Regions from separate parts of the Bacillus sp. AK124 genome, predicted to be linked through region 3. Evidence: predicted binding sites of a transcription regulator. Region 3 holds the regulator's gene; each other region holds the start of a gene.
The links. Region 3 encodes Rex, which represses fermentation and respiration genes when NADH is low (regulators of the CRP and FNR family bind a similar motif). Its sites were predicted from a motif close to TTGTGAAATATTTCACAA; they were not measured.

Region 1 (4,242 bases), 910 kb from region 3:
ATGCTGCCGAAGAATACGACCCAATCCCATGTTTTCTTCCATTTTGCGGTTTCGACTTTCCCTCTAAATTCAAACGCGACTCCGCGTCCGATCAATGCAAGAAGAACAAAGACAAACGGAATGTAATATCCGCTGAACATCGTGGCATACCAGTTTGGAAAAGCCGCGAAAATCGCGCCTCCCCCAGTCAGCAGCCAGACTTCATTGGCATCCCAGAAAGGGCCGATCGTATTGATCATCACCCTCCGTTCAAGCTCGTTGCGCCCGAGAAACCGGGTCGCCATTCCGACGCCGAAATCAAAACCTTCAAGAAAGAAAAAACCGATGAACAGCACAGCGACTAATATAAACCAAAGTTCATTAAGAGATACCATGGTAAACCTCCTGATCAAACGGGTCTGTCGATACGGAATCGTCATGATGGTGGTCATGGTGTGCAGCCCCTTTTTTAATCTCCCGCACAAACAAGTAGACAAGAACGAGCGCCAGTACAAGATAAATCGCTGTAAACGCGATGACGGAAAACAGCAGCATTCCCGCTGATACGTTCGGCGACACGGACTGCGCCGTTGTCAAAATACCGAACACCGTCCACGGCTGGCGTCCGATTTCAGTCATGATCCACCCCGCCGTATTTGCAATGAATGGAAAGGCGATTAAAGCCACCATCGTCCGCAAAAACCATTTGCTTGTTTCAAGTCTTTTACGGAAGCTGAGATAGAGGCCAGTCAAAGCGGCAACGATCATTAAAAGTCCTGAGCCGGCCATGATTCTGAAGCTCCAGAACGTCGTTTTCACCGGCGGAATATAATTTCCTTCTCCGTATTTTTCTTCATATTGCTTTTGCAGCGTCTTCATTCCGGGCACATCGCCGCTGAATTGTTTATAAGCCAAATAGCTAAGCGCATACGGGATGCTGAGCTCTGATTTGTTTTCCTGCTTGTCCGCGTCAATGTTCGCAAGCACCGTCCAAGCTGCAGGATCGCCGCTGTCATCCCAAAGCGCTTCGCTGGCAGCCATTTTCATCGGCTGGCTCTTCATCAGATGCTGGGCCTGCTCATGTCCGCTGAACGCTACGCCGATGCCGGAAACAAGCGCCACAATCATCGCGATTTGAAAGGATTTTTTAAAAAAGAGCAATTCCTGTTTTTTCAGCATTTTATACGCGCTGACACCGGCAATGAAAAACGCTCCGGTGGCAAGCGCACCGAAAATGACGTGCGGAAATTCAACCCATAGCTGCGGATTTTTAATAATCGCAAAGAAATCGGTCATTTCCGCGCGGCCGTTTTTGATCGCGAATCCGACAGGCTCCTGCATAAACGAGTTGGCCGCTAAAATCCAAAACGCCGACATGATCGTTCCAAGCGAAACAAGCCAGATGGACAGCAAATGGATCTTCTTCGGAAGCCGATCCCAGCCAAATATCCACAAACCGATAAACGTCGATTCCATAAAGAAAGCAAGCAGCGCCTCCACCGCGAGCGGAGCGCCGAATACATCACCGACAAAGCGGGAGTACTCCGACCAGTTCATTCCGAACTGAAATTCCTGTAGAATCCCGGTGACCACACCGACTGCAAAATTAATTAAAAATAAGTGCCCCCAAAATTTAGCCATCGTTCTGTAAATGTCTTTTTTCTTTACGACGTATAGAGTTTCCATTAAAGCAACCATAAAGACAAGCCCGATTGACATCGGTACAAAAATAAAGTGAAAGATCGTTGTTGAAGCAAATTGAAATCTTGCCAAAATGAGTTCGTCCACTGTTCCAGTCTCCTCCTCTTTGTTCTAGCCGGACCGTTGCCGAATGGCATCACCCTTGCTCAAAGTTTCACATGAATCTTATGAATATGATCACAGACAAAAGGGTGACCTTGGCCCACATTGATGTTCCGTTATTATCCGGATGGTTATTTATACCTGTACTTTACCGCGAATCCCTTCTTAAATAAAGTACATATTCCCTAATTTATGGATGTCATTGTGACAATTATCCGAAGAAATTATAGATATTTTGTGACGCGGTGGTTAACAAGAACTAAATCAGCATGAGAAAAATGCCCCTCATTCCCGCGGAGCATTTCGTCATTCAACGATTGCGATTCTCTGCGCAAAGCCTTGCGGATCAAAAGAATACCGTTATATGCAATTAAACAAATTCGGCGCTTTCCTTCAGTTTGAAAACGCCTGACGGAAAGTCCTGCTATTTTGTCCAATCTGTGAAATCTTCCCTCAGCCTTTTGCGCACGTCCTTCATCTATGCTTTCATACAGCACCAGCTGATTGCACTGCGCATTTAACCTGCTTGCTGCCGTATCCCTCCCTGTCGAGCTATCTTTGAAACATCGCTCCCTCAGGCTTTTACGAATGGATGGAATATTTATTACTTAAAAATAAACAATAACGATACCTTGTTTATTCTATGAAAATCGAACCATACATTTGTTCAAACAAAGTACACAAAATTTGTGAAATGTTTCACAATATCCTGCTATACTTAGTTTGTATTTATGATAGATACTTCTTAAGTAAACACTTGATGGTGGTGGAAAACATGGAATCAAAATCACTTGTTCTAGTCGAAGAGCTTGCCTTAAAAAAGCAAAGCATCTTTATGCAAAGCCCGCTTCGTTATCTTTTACGAGCTATGCTGGCCAGTATGTTTATCGGGTTCGGAGTCATTGTAGCGTTTAAAACGGGGAATCTATTTTATGTTGAACATTCTCCGTTCACATATCCAATTGCAGCAATCACATTCGGGGGCGCCATCATTCTGATCGTCTATGGCGGAGGAGATTTATTTACGGGAAATACATTTTATTATACATTGGCTGCGCTTCGTAAAAAAATGCGTTGGCCCGCTGTTATCAAGCTGTGGATGTTCAGCTATGCAGGAAATTTAATGGGCGCCGTGTTTTTCGCAGGCCTCATCTTTGCGACCGGTTTATTTAAGGATCCTTCTTCCACCGGCTTTATACTTAGCGTGGCGGAGCATAAAATGAATACACCGGTGACCGAATTGTTTTTCAAAGCGATTTTGTGTAACTGGCTAGTCTGCCTTGCGTTCTTTGTTCCGATGGCGCAAAAAGGAGACGGAGCGAAAATGTTCTCTATGATGCTGTTTGTTTTTACTTTCTTTATTTCCGGTTATGAACACAGCATCGCGAACATGGCCACTTTTGCCGTCTCTCTGGTCACCGAGCATCCGGATACGATTTCGATTGCAGGCGCAATCCATAACTTGATTCCGGTAACCCTCGGGAACCTGATCGGAGGCGCGTTTATGATGGGCTTCATGTACCACTATGCAAACAAGCCGGGCGGTGAAGAAATCATCAAATAAAAAGATTGTCCATTTTTAAAGGATTCTAAATATGCGGGTTCCCTTCATAAAATCGTGGTAACTTTAAAAATGGAGGTTCAGCAGATGCAAAGTTTTCATTCGCTTTGCCAGCAGTTTGGACATATTTTAAATGGGGAGCCGCACATTGAACACGGTGTCTGTTCTGTCAGCATCAAACGGAATTTGCGCGTCACGATTCAAGGAAGGCCAAGCCGGGGAGTCGGCATGGAAGAAGTCATGTTCGAGTCGCTCGATCAAAACGGAATCGCCTTGAATATGGCCGAAGTTGCCATTTTGCCTGAAGAAATTCCGTTGTTTACAAAAAAGCTTGTCGATCAAGGCATCATCATCAGCGCTCTCCACAATCATTGGATTTTTACAAAACCGAATATTTTATATATTCATTTTCAATCTGTAGAACCGCCGTTAACATTCGCAAGAAAAACAGCTGCCGCTTTATCCGTATTGCGATAAAGCAGCAGCTGTTTTCTTTATCCGTTCATTTTTCCCATTTCTGAAAGTGCGACCCTTTCGACTGCTTTGGCCACAATCTCGTGAACATCAGGATTCAGCGGATCAGGCACAAGATCGCCTTGTTTTGTGCAGGATGCGATCGCTTCGGCGGCCGCGACCAGCATCGGGTGGCTGATCGATTCCGCTCCGGCATTTAACACGCCCCTGAAAATACCGGGGAACCCCAGCACATTGTTGACAGACCGTCCATCCGCAGCGTAGGCTGCCCCGGCCTCGAGCGCATCCTCAGGCTCAATCTCCGGCTTCGGATTGGACAGAGCCAAAATCACCTGGCCTTCCCGAACCCATTTCTTATTGATCAATCCCGGAACGCCGGTTGTCGCGACGATGATATCGCAGCTTTCCATCAATTCTTCGATGCT
Region 2 (4,242 bases), 300 kb from region 3:
TACAGCGGGATGCTGGAATTCGCGAAAAAAGTGCTTGAATCTTCATTTCAACAATCGGGAGGATCAGGGTGATATACGCTGCTTCTATTCACACGAGCATCCAATCGTCACGGTCCTGGCAGGAATAGAAAACCGCTCGAAAAGAATCGAGCGGCTCCCTTTATATTCGAATTGATTTCTCCTCGGTTTTCCACTGTTTTTTCCATCCGGCCTGAGCAAGCAAAAGCAGTCCGAGTGCCAAAAATGCGATAACGGTAAAGGTGAGGAATCCGCTTGAATACGTACCCGTGATTTGCTTCAGCGTTCCGAGAATATTCGGGAGGAAGAATCCGCCGATTCCCCCCGCAGCGCCCACGACTCCCGTCACCATCCCGATCTCTTGCTGAAATCGCTGCGGTACAAGCTGGAATATCGCGCCGTTCCCCATCCCGAGGCAGCCCATGCCGATAAATAATGCGGCTGTGACAACGCCAAGAGACGGGAGCATACTGACTGAGAACATGCACAGAGCCACCCCGATAAAGAGGAATTGCAGCAGACGCACGCCGCCGATTTTATCGGCAATCAACCCGCCGACAGGGCGGAGGCAGCTTCCCGATGCAACGACGAGCGTGACAAATTCGCCGGCCCTTACCGCCGGAACGGCATACTGGGATGCAAAAAAGTAGCTTAAAAAGTTGGACAAGCCGACAAAACCTCCGAATGTTACGCTGTAGAGAAGGCAAAAATACCAAGTGTCCCTTTCTTTGAAAACAGCAAAATAGTCTTTGAGCGGTTTAGGCGCCGGCTGATTCGGAGGTTCTTTTGCCATAAGGAAATAGCTGAATAACACGAGTATCAGAGGAATCAGCGCCAATCCCATGACGCCGTTCCAGCCCACTTGCTCCGCCAGGCGAGGGCCGAATAGTGTAGCGAGCAGTGTTCCGCTGTTTCCCGCTCCGGCGATCCCCATGGCAAGGCCTTGCAAGTGCGGCGGATACCAGCGGCTCGCCATTGGCAGGGATGCGGAAAAGCTTGCGCCTGCCACACCGAGTAAAATTCCGATGATATACAGCTCGGCGACCGATGAACCGAACTGCCACCCCCATATCAGCGGAATCATCGTCACCAGCATTCCGCCAATAGCCGTTTTTTTCGGTCCGAAACGGTCGGTTAAAATGCCGAGCACAATCCGGAAAAACGATCCGGCCAAAGTAGGTATGGCGACAATCAATCCGACCTGTGATGGAGATAAATCAAAATCAGCCGTAATATAAACACCAAGCGCCCCCAGCAACACCCAAATCATAAAGCTGACATCGAAATATAAAAAAGATGACAACAAGGAAGGCGCGTGTCCGCTCTTCCTCAAATCCGCCAATTTCAATTGCAACACTCCCCATCCGATAGATTCTAGAATTTATCATGACAAAATAGAATAGGGTTGGCAGTATTTTTGTCAGCTTTACTAACAAACTAAAAGATTGAATATTTAAAATGTTAATTTGGACGGCATTATACCCGGCGATGATTGAATGTTGCTGAAGATTTGAGGTGTTATGACTGTTGAAAAGGGGAAACTTAGATTGGAATGGGCCTGATGCACTTGCAGATAAAGCAGTCTTTTGCAGCACGTTTACCAATTTTTCTTTAGCTGTAAGGCATATTTTTACCAAAAAATGTACAAATTTAAGGAAGAAGTATGTAGAGACACAAAATAGACATAAATAAAAATGTATATCACTTGAAAAAGTATGTGAAGTATTGCACAATATGAATGTGAAGAGTTTCACAAACAGCTTAGATTTTAAAACAAACGGCAAAGGAATGATGAGTCATGAGAAACCAAAAAGTCAACCGTACAGTTTTGATCGGTGCGGGTTTTGTTGGAAGCAGTTATGCATTTACGTTAATTAACCAAGGTATCACAGACGAACTTGTGATCATTGATTTAAATAAAGACAAAGCAATGGGCGATGTCATGGATTTAAACCACGGTAAAGCATTTGCCCCACATCCTGTGAAAACATGGTACGGCACATATGAGGACTGCAAAGACGCCGACATTGTCTGCGTATGCGCCGGAGCAAACCAAAAGCCGGGGGAAACCCGTCTGGATCTTGTCGAAAAAAACCTGAGAATTTTCAAAGGAATTATCGGAGAAGTCATGGCCAGCGGTTTTGACGGCATCTTCCTTGTCGCTACAAACCCGGTCGACATCTTGACTTACGCGACTTGGAAATTCAGCGGACTTCCGAAAGAACGCGTGATCGGAAGCGGTACAACACTTGATACAGCCCGTTTCCGTTACTTGCTCAGCGAGTATTTCGGTGTCGCTGCCCACAATGCGCACGGCTACATCATTGGTGAACATGGAGATACGGAGCTGCCTGTCTGGAGCCACGCGAATATTGGCGGAGTTCCCGTCAGCGACTTGCTGAAAAGAAATGAGAAATACAAAGCAGAAGATCTTGATGAACTGTTTGACAATGTCAAAAACGCCGCTTACCACATTATCGAGAAAAAAGGTGCGACATACTACGGAGTTGCCATGAGCCTCGCGCGTATCACGAAAGCGATTTACCGCAATGAAGAAGCGATTTTAACCGTGAGCGCACATCTTGAAGGCGAATTTGGGGAAAATGATGTTTATATCGGAGTTCCGGCGGTTGTCGGCCGATGCGGAGCGAGGGAAATTATTGAGCTCGACCTGAATGAAAAGGAAAAACAGCAATTCAAGTATAGCGCAGGTGTGTTAAAAGCAATTTTAAAACCGCATTTTGAACTGCAGGCATAACTGAACATCATGAAGATACTAACACCATGAAGATTGCGAGATGATGAAAATGTGGCAGCAGATATACGATCCGTTTGGGAATCTGTTTATCAGCGCTTTTGCCGCCATTCTGCCGATTCTTTTCTTTCTCCTTGCATTGACCGTGCTGAAGATGAAAGGAATCATCGCGTCATTTTTGACGCTGGCGGTCAGCTTTATTGTAGCGGTTTTCTTTTTTCACATGCCGGCTGCGAAAGCTGTCTCAGCCGTTTTACTTGGAATTGTAAACGGTCTTTGGCCGATCGGATATATTGTCCTGATGGCTGTATGGCTTTACAAAATTTCTGTCAAAACCGGAAAGTTTAAAGTGATCAGAGCGAGCATTGCCGGGATTTCGTCTGACCAGCGGCTTCAGTTATTGCTGATCGGGTTCAGTTTTAATGCCTTTTTGGAAGGCGCGGCAGGCTTCGGCGTGCCGATTGCGATCAGTGCCGTTCTTCTTGTCGAGCTTGGTTTTAAACCTTTAAAAGCGGCATCTCTATGTTTAATTGCGAATGCGGCATCCGGGGCCTTTGGAGCGATCGGAATTCCGGTAATCACAGGAGCACAGATGGGAGGCTTGACACCGGTTGAGCTTTCCAGAACGCTCGCTTTGATGCTGCCGTTCATCACTTTCTTTGTCCCGTTCCTGCTCGTTTTCATACTGGACGGGTTTAAAGGAATAAGGGAAACGCTGCCGGCTCTCCTTGTATTAAGCGGAAGCTATACGGCGGTGCAGACTATAACGATGATTGGATTGGGGCCGGAACTTGCGGACATTTTGGCCGCTTTAATCAGTATGGGAGCGCTGGCGCTGTTTTTGAAAAAGTGGCAGCCGCGCCACATATACAGAGAAACCGGGAATGAACATGAACCCGCTGAAAAATATCATGCAGCAGACATTATGAAAGCCTGGTCTCCGTTTTATATCTTGACCGCCGTCATTGCGGTGTGGAGCCTGCCCGGTTTTAAAGGACTTTTTCAGGAAGGCGGATGGCTGAAACAATCGACGATTTTATTCAACATGCCTTTTCTTCACCGGGAAGTGCTGAAAACGCCGCCAATCGCTCCGGAACCGGCACCGCTTGATGCCGTGATGAAGCTTGACTTCATTTCAGCGACGGGTACGGCGATACTGATCGCCGTGATCTTCACGATTGTGCTGAGCCGAAACATCAGTTTCCGCGGAGGACTTTCCAGCCTGAAAGAGACGGTCAAGGAACTGTGGCTTCCTGTTCTGACCATTTGCTTTGTGATGGGTTTTGCAAACCTGGCCAATTATGCCGGATTGAGTTCAACCATCGGACTGGCGCTTGCCAAAGCAGGGGATATTTTTCCGTTCGTCAGTCCCGTATTGGGCTGGATCGGCGTGTTTATCACAGGTTCAGTCGTCAGCAACAATGCATTATTCGGCCACCTGCAAGCTGTCACCGGAGCGCAAATCGGGA
Region 3 (4,242 bases):
TGAGGAGGTCGGGTTTTGTCAAAAGCATTTTTCCGAGGGCAAGCCTTGTTTTTTGACCTCCGCTTAAGTCCTGGACGCGGACGGAGTCGTCAAATCCCGCAAAGCCGAGCCCGTGCATGACGGATCTGACCTCTGCCTCATATTGGTAGCCGCCTTTGTCCTTGAACTCCTGCTGAAGCCTGTCATACGTCTTCATCAATGATTCAAGCATGTCCGGTCCGGCCTGCGCCATCTTTTCCTCGATCGCGCGCATTTCTTTTTCCATTTTTTTTAGAAAATCAAATACCGACAGCAATTCCTCTTTGAGCGTCAGCTTGGAATCGAGGCCGGAATGCTGGTCAAGGTAGCCCATCGTCAAATCTTTCGGCTTGATGATGTCCCCCTTTTCATATGAAAGTTTTCCTGCGATAATCTTTAGAAGAGTCGATTTTCCGGCGCCGTTGCGTCCGACGATCGCAATCCGGTCCCGAGATCTGACTTCGAGTTTTATATTCGTTAAAATCGTATCGGCTCCAAACGATTTTGAAAGTTGGTTCACTTGTAAAATCATCATGATCTTTCACCTCTTGTCTGCTATTTTAAGTGTAGCCTATCACTGCGCAGTCAGCAAACAATTAAGTGAACTCTGGAAGATTTTAGCCAAAGAAAAAGACAGAATGAAAAAAATAGTGTATGATCGTTATAAGGAGAGTTCAGAACATGAATGAGTTTACACATTTTAATGAACAAGGCAGAGCCAAGATGGTTGATATAAGCGAAAAGGAAGCTTCAGTACGCACAGCTGCGGCTGTTTCAAGCGTGTCTATGAATCGAACAGTACATGAAAAAATCAAAAACCGGGAAATCGGAAAGGGCGATGTATTGGCGGTGGCGCAAGTGGCCGGAATCATGGCCGCAAAACAGACATCCGCCATCATCCCGATGTGCCATCCGATCGCTCTGAAAGGAGTCGACATCGCCTTTCGCTGGGAGGAGAAAGAACAGAAGAGCATCCTGCATATTCAATCTAAAGTGAAGACCAAAGGGAGCACAGGTGTGGAAATGGAAGCGTTAACTTCGGCCTCCGTATGTGCGCTGACCGTATATGACATGTGCAAAGCGGCGGATAAGGGAATGGTGATAGGACCGACCTTTCTTCTCGAAAAGACAGGCGGGAAAAACGGTGACTATAAAAGGGAAAAAGCTGATGTAGACATGGAGGATTAGTTTATGAACATGGATCATTCAAAAATTCCGCAAGCGACAGCGAAACGGTTGCCATTATATTATCGTTTTTTAAAAAACCTTCATGCATCCGGAAAACAGCGTGTATCTTCCGCTGAGCTGAGCGATGCCGTCAAAGTCGATTCTGCGACCATCCGCAGGGACTTCTCGTACTTCGGCGCGCTCGGAAAAAAAGGATACGGCTACAATGTCAATTATTTGCTGTCCTTTTTCAGAAAGACGCTTGATCAGGATGAAATGACGAACGTAACGCTCATTGGCGTGGGGAATTTGGGGACAGCCTTTCTCCATTACAATTTTATCAAAAATAATAATACAAAAATCGCCATGGCGTTTGACATCAATGAGGAAAAAATCGGAACCGAGGTCGGCGGTGTTCCCGTCTATGATCTGAATAGACTTGAAGAGCATATGACGGATGATATCCCCGTCGCCATTTTGACGGTACCGGCTCAAGCCGCACAGTCGATTACAGACAGGCTGGTGGCGCTTGGCATTAAAGGCATTCTTAATTTCACGCCGGCCCGCTTGAATGTGCCGGAACACATTCGCATTCATCATATAGATTTGGCGGTTGAACTTCAGTCGCTGGTGTATTTCATGAAACATTATTCAATGCAGGAAAAGTAAAACGGAAAACGAAAAATAAAGGAAAGGGGGCAGGCTTTATGCCAATCGGTCCTGGAAGCTTTATTTTAATTGTCGTGGTGGCGCTTTTGATATTCGGCCCGAAAAAACTTCCCGAGCTGGGAAGAGCGGCGGGAAACACGCTGAGGGAGTTTAAGAATGCGACAAAAGGTTTGGCTGACGACGATTCCGATAAAAAGAAAGAAGATCAGTAGGATAGGATGACATTTATGAAGGAAAGAGAAATGTCGCTGATAGAACATATCACAGAACTACGCAGACGGCTTGTGATCACTTTTTTCTTTTTTGTTTTATTTGTTGTGGCAGGCTTTTTATTGGCAAAGCCGCTGATTATCTATCTGCAGCAGACGGATGAAGCAAAGCTGCTGACGCTCAACGCGTTCAAGCTGACCGATCCTTTATTTGTGTACGTGCAGTTCGCTTTCATCATCGGCGCCGTCTTGACTTCGCCGCTTGTTTTATACCAGCTGTGGGCTTTCATTAGCCCGGGGCTGTATGAAAAAGAACGAAAAGTGACGCTCAGCTATATTCCGATATCGATTATTCTTTTTTTAGGCGGCATTGCCTTTTCTTACTTTATTTTATTTCCGTTTGTCGTGGACTTTATGACGAGAGTCTCAGATGATCTGAATGTCAACCAGGTCATCGGAATACACGAATATTTTCAGTTTCTGCTTCAGTTGACGCTTCCTTTTGGCTTATTGTTTCAGATGCCTGTGGTCATCATGTTTATCACAAGGCTCGGCCTCGTGACGCCGATGTTTTTGGCGAAAATCAGAAAATACGCATATTTTGTGTTGTTCGTCATCGCGGCCCTCATTACACCGCCTGAGCTTTTGTCGCATTTAATGGTCTCAGTGCCATTGCTCATTCTTTATGAAATCAGTATCGTGATTTCAAGAATATCCTACAGGCAGGCGCAAAAAACAATGATTCAAGAGGAAAATCAAGCGTTTTTGAACGACCATACTAAATAAGAGCCATTCTTTTTCAGAATGGCTCTTTTCCTTCACAAAAAAGGCTATTGATCTTTTCGTTTCATCTTGCCGGCCAGGGCGAACATTTTAAAGGAAATGCTGATATTATAGGCTGCGAAAAGCATCAGCAGGATCGTGTAAAAAGACCACATGCTTCCGGGCGAGGTTGCCGCCAGATATGTAAACAGCACACCCGTTAATAAATAAATCGCTCCCCAGAATTTAGGGCTTCTCATCATAGAAATCCTCCAATAATCATTTGCATTTTCTCGACGTGTTTCAAATATTCTTCAATAGGCTCCCGGAATGTCTGCAGTAAGACGACGAGCGTATTCATGGCGACATGGGCGAAAATAGGCACGATAATCCGGTTGGTTCTGACATATAAAAAGGAGAATGTGAATCCCATTGCTGTATAAATGAGCAGATGGCTGAAATCCAAATGGACGACCGAGAAGAGCACCGAACTGAACAAAGCGGCAATGAAAAAATTCGTTTTCTCATAGATTGCACCGAAAATGATCTTTCTGAAAATGATTTCTTCAAGAATCGGTCCGAATACAGAAGAGACAAACACCATCAGCGGCAATGCGGTGATGATTTCCATGATCCGCTGCGTATTTTCCGATTCCGGGTTGACCCCGAACAAGTACATTTCGATCGAAGCGGCAATTGACTGCGAAAACAAAGCGAGAAAAACGCCGGCTACCGCCCATCCGATTGACGCTCCAACCGATGCTTTCGGGCGGTTGCGAAGCGTCGTCTTCGGCACCGTCCGCAAAATCAGCAGCACGATAACGAGACAGAGGGTAAACGCGATGACAGACCAGACGCCTGTCAATGTAAGCTGGGCTTCAGCCTTTGGCTGTCCTTTGCCCACTCCCAAAAAGTAAAGAAGAGGCAAGCCGACAGCGGCCGACAATTGCATGAGAACGTATGCCAATATAATAAACCAGTATTGTTTTCTCAAGCTTTATGTACTCCTTTTCTAAAAATCTAATTCAGACTATGTTTATTGTAACACACTCTTTTTAAATTATAGGATGATAAGGACATGCGGAGAAATGTAAGCGCAAAAAAATTTGACCTTATCACTTGAAATTGCCTGGGAGATTCTTTATTATAAGAATTGTGTTAGCACTCACCGAGTGCGAGTGCTAAAATTACATATGAAAATATTGAGGAGGTTGTTTCATTGTTAAAGCCATTAGGTGATCGCGTTGTCATTGAGCTCGTTGAGTCTGAAGAAAAAACTGCCAGCGGAATCGTACTTCCTGACTCCGCAAAAGAAAAACCACAAGAGGGTAAAGTGGTTGCAGCCGGTTCAGGCCGTGTGTTAGAGAGCGGAGAGCGCGTTGCATTAGAAGTTAAAACAGGCGACCGCATCATCTTC

Region 1: the regulator Rex is predicted to act here: its motif matches at 1,823-1,840, upstream of M1E06_RS01140 (cytochrome ubiquinol oxidase subunit I).
Region 2: the regulator Rex is predicted to act here: its motif matches at 1,757-1,774, upstream of M1E06_RS19785 (L-lactate dehydrogenase).

What each region holds. Positions count from the first base shown of each region.
Region 1 covers NZ_CP096378.1:241,386-245,627, reverse strand. The annotation lists gene cydB (cytochrome d ubiquinol oxidase subunit II) at 1-374, opposite strand, end outside; gene M1E06_RS01140 (cytochrome ubiquinol oxidase subunit I) at 361-1,767, opposite strand; gene M1E06_RS01135 (formate/nitrite transporter family protein) at 2,558-3,346, shown strand; gene M1E06_RS01130 (DUF1259 domain-containing protein) at 3,431-3,820, shown strand; gene M1E06_RS01125 (NAD-dependent malic enzyme) at 3,838-4,242, opposite strand, start outside.
Region 2 covers NZ_CP096378.1:3,959,985-3,964,226, reverse strand. The annotation lists gene M1E06_RS19795 (hypothetical protein) at 1-72, shown strand, start outside; gene M1E06_RS19790 (nitrate/nitrite transporter) at 161-1,366, opposite strand; gene M1E06_RS19785 (L-lactate dehydrogenase) at 1,817-2,776, shown strand; gene M1E06_RS19780 (L-lactate permease) at 2,826-4,242, shown strand, end outside.
Region 3 covers NZ_CP096378.1:3,662,426-3,666,667, reverse strand. The annotation lists gene M1E06_RS18435 (ABC-F family ATP-binding cassette domain-containing protein) at 1-553, opposite strand, end outside; gene moaC (cyclic pyranopterin monophosphate synthase MoaC) at 700-1,206, shown strand; gene M1E06_RS18425 (redox-sensing transcriptional repressor Rex) at 1,210-1,854, shown strand; gene M1E06_RS18420 (twin-arginine translocase TatA/TatE family subunit) at 1,893-2,066, shown strand; gene tatC (twin-arginine translocase subunit TatC) at 2,073-2,849, shown strand; gene M1E06_RS18410 (YdiK family protein) at 2,894-3,085, opposite strand; gene M1E06_RS18405 (CPBP family intramembrane glutamic endopeptidase) at 3,085-3,819, opposite strand; gene groES (co-chaperone GroES) at 4,045-4,242, shown strand, end outside.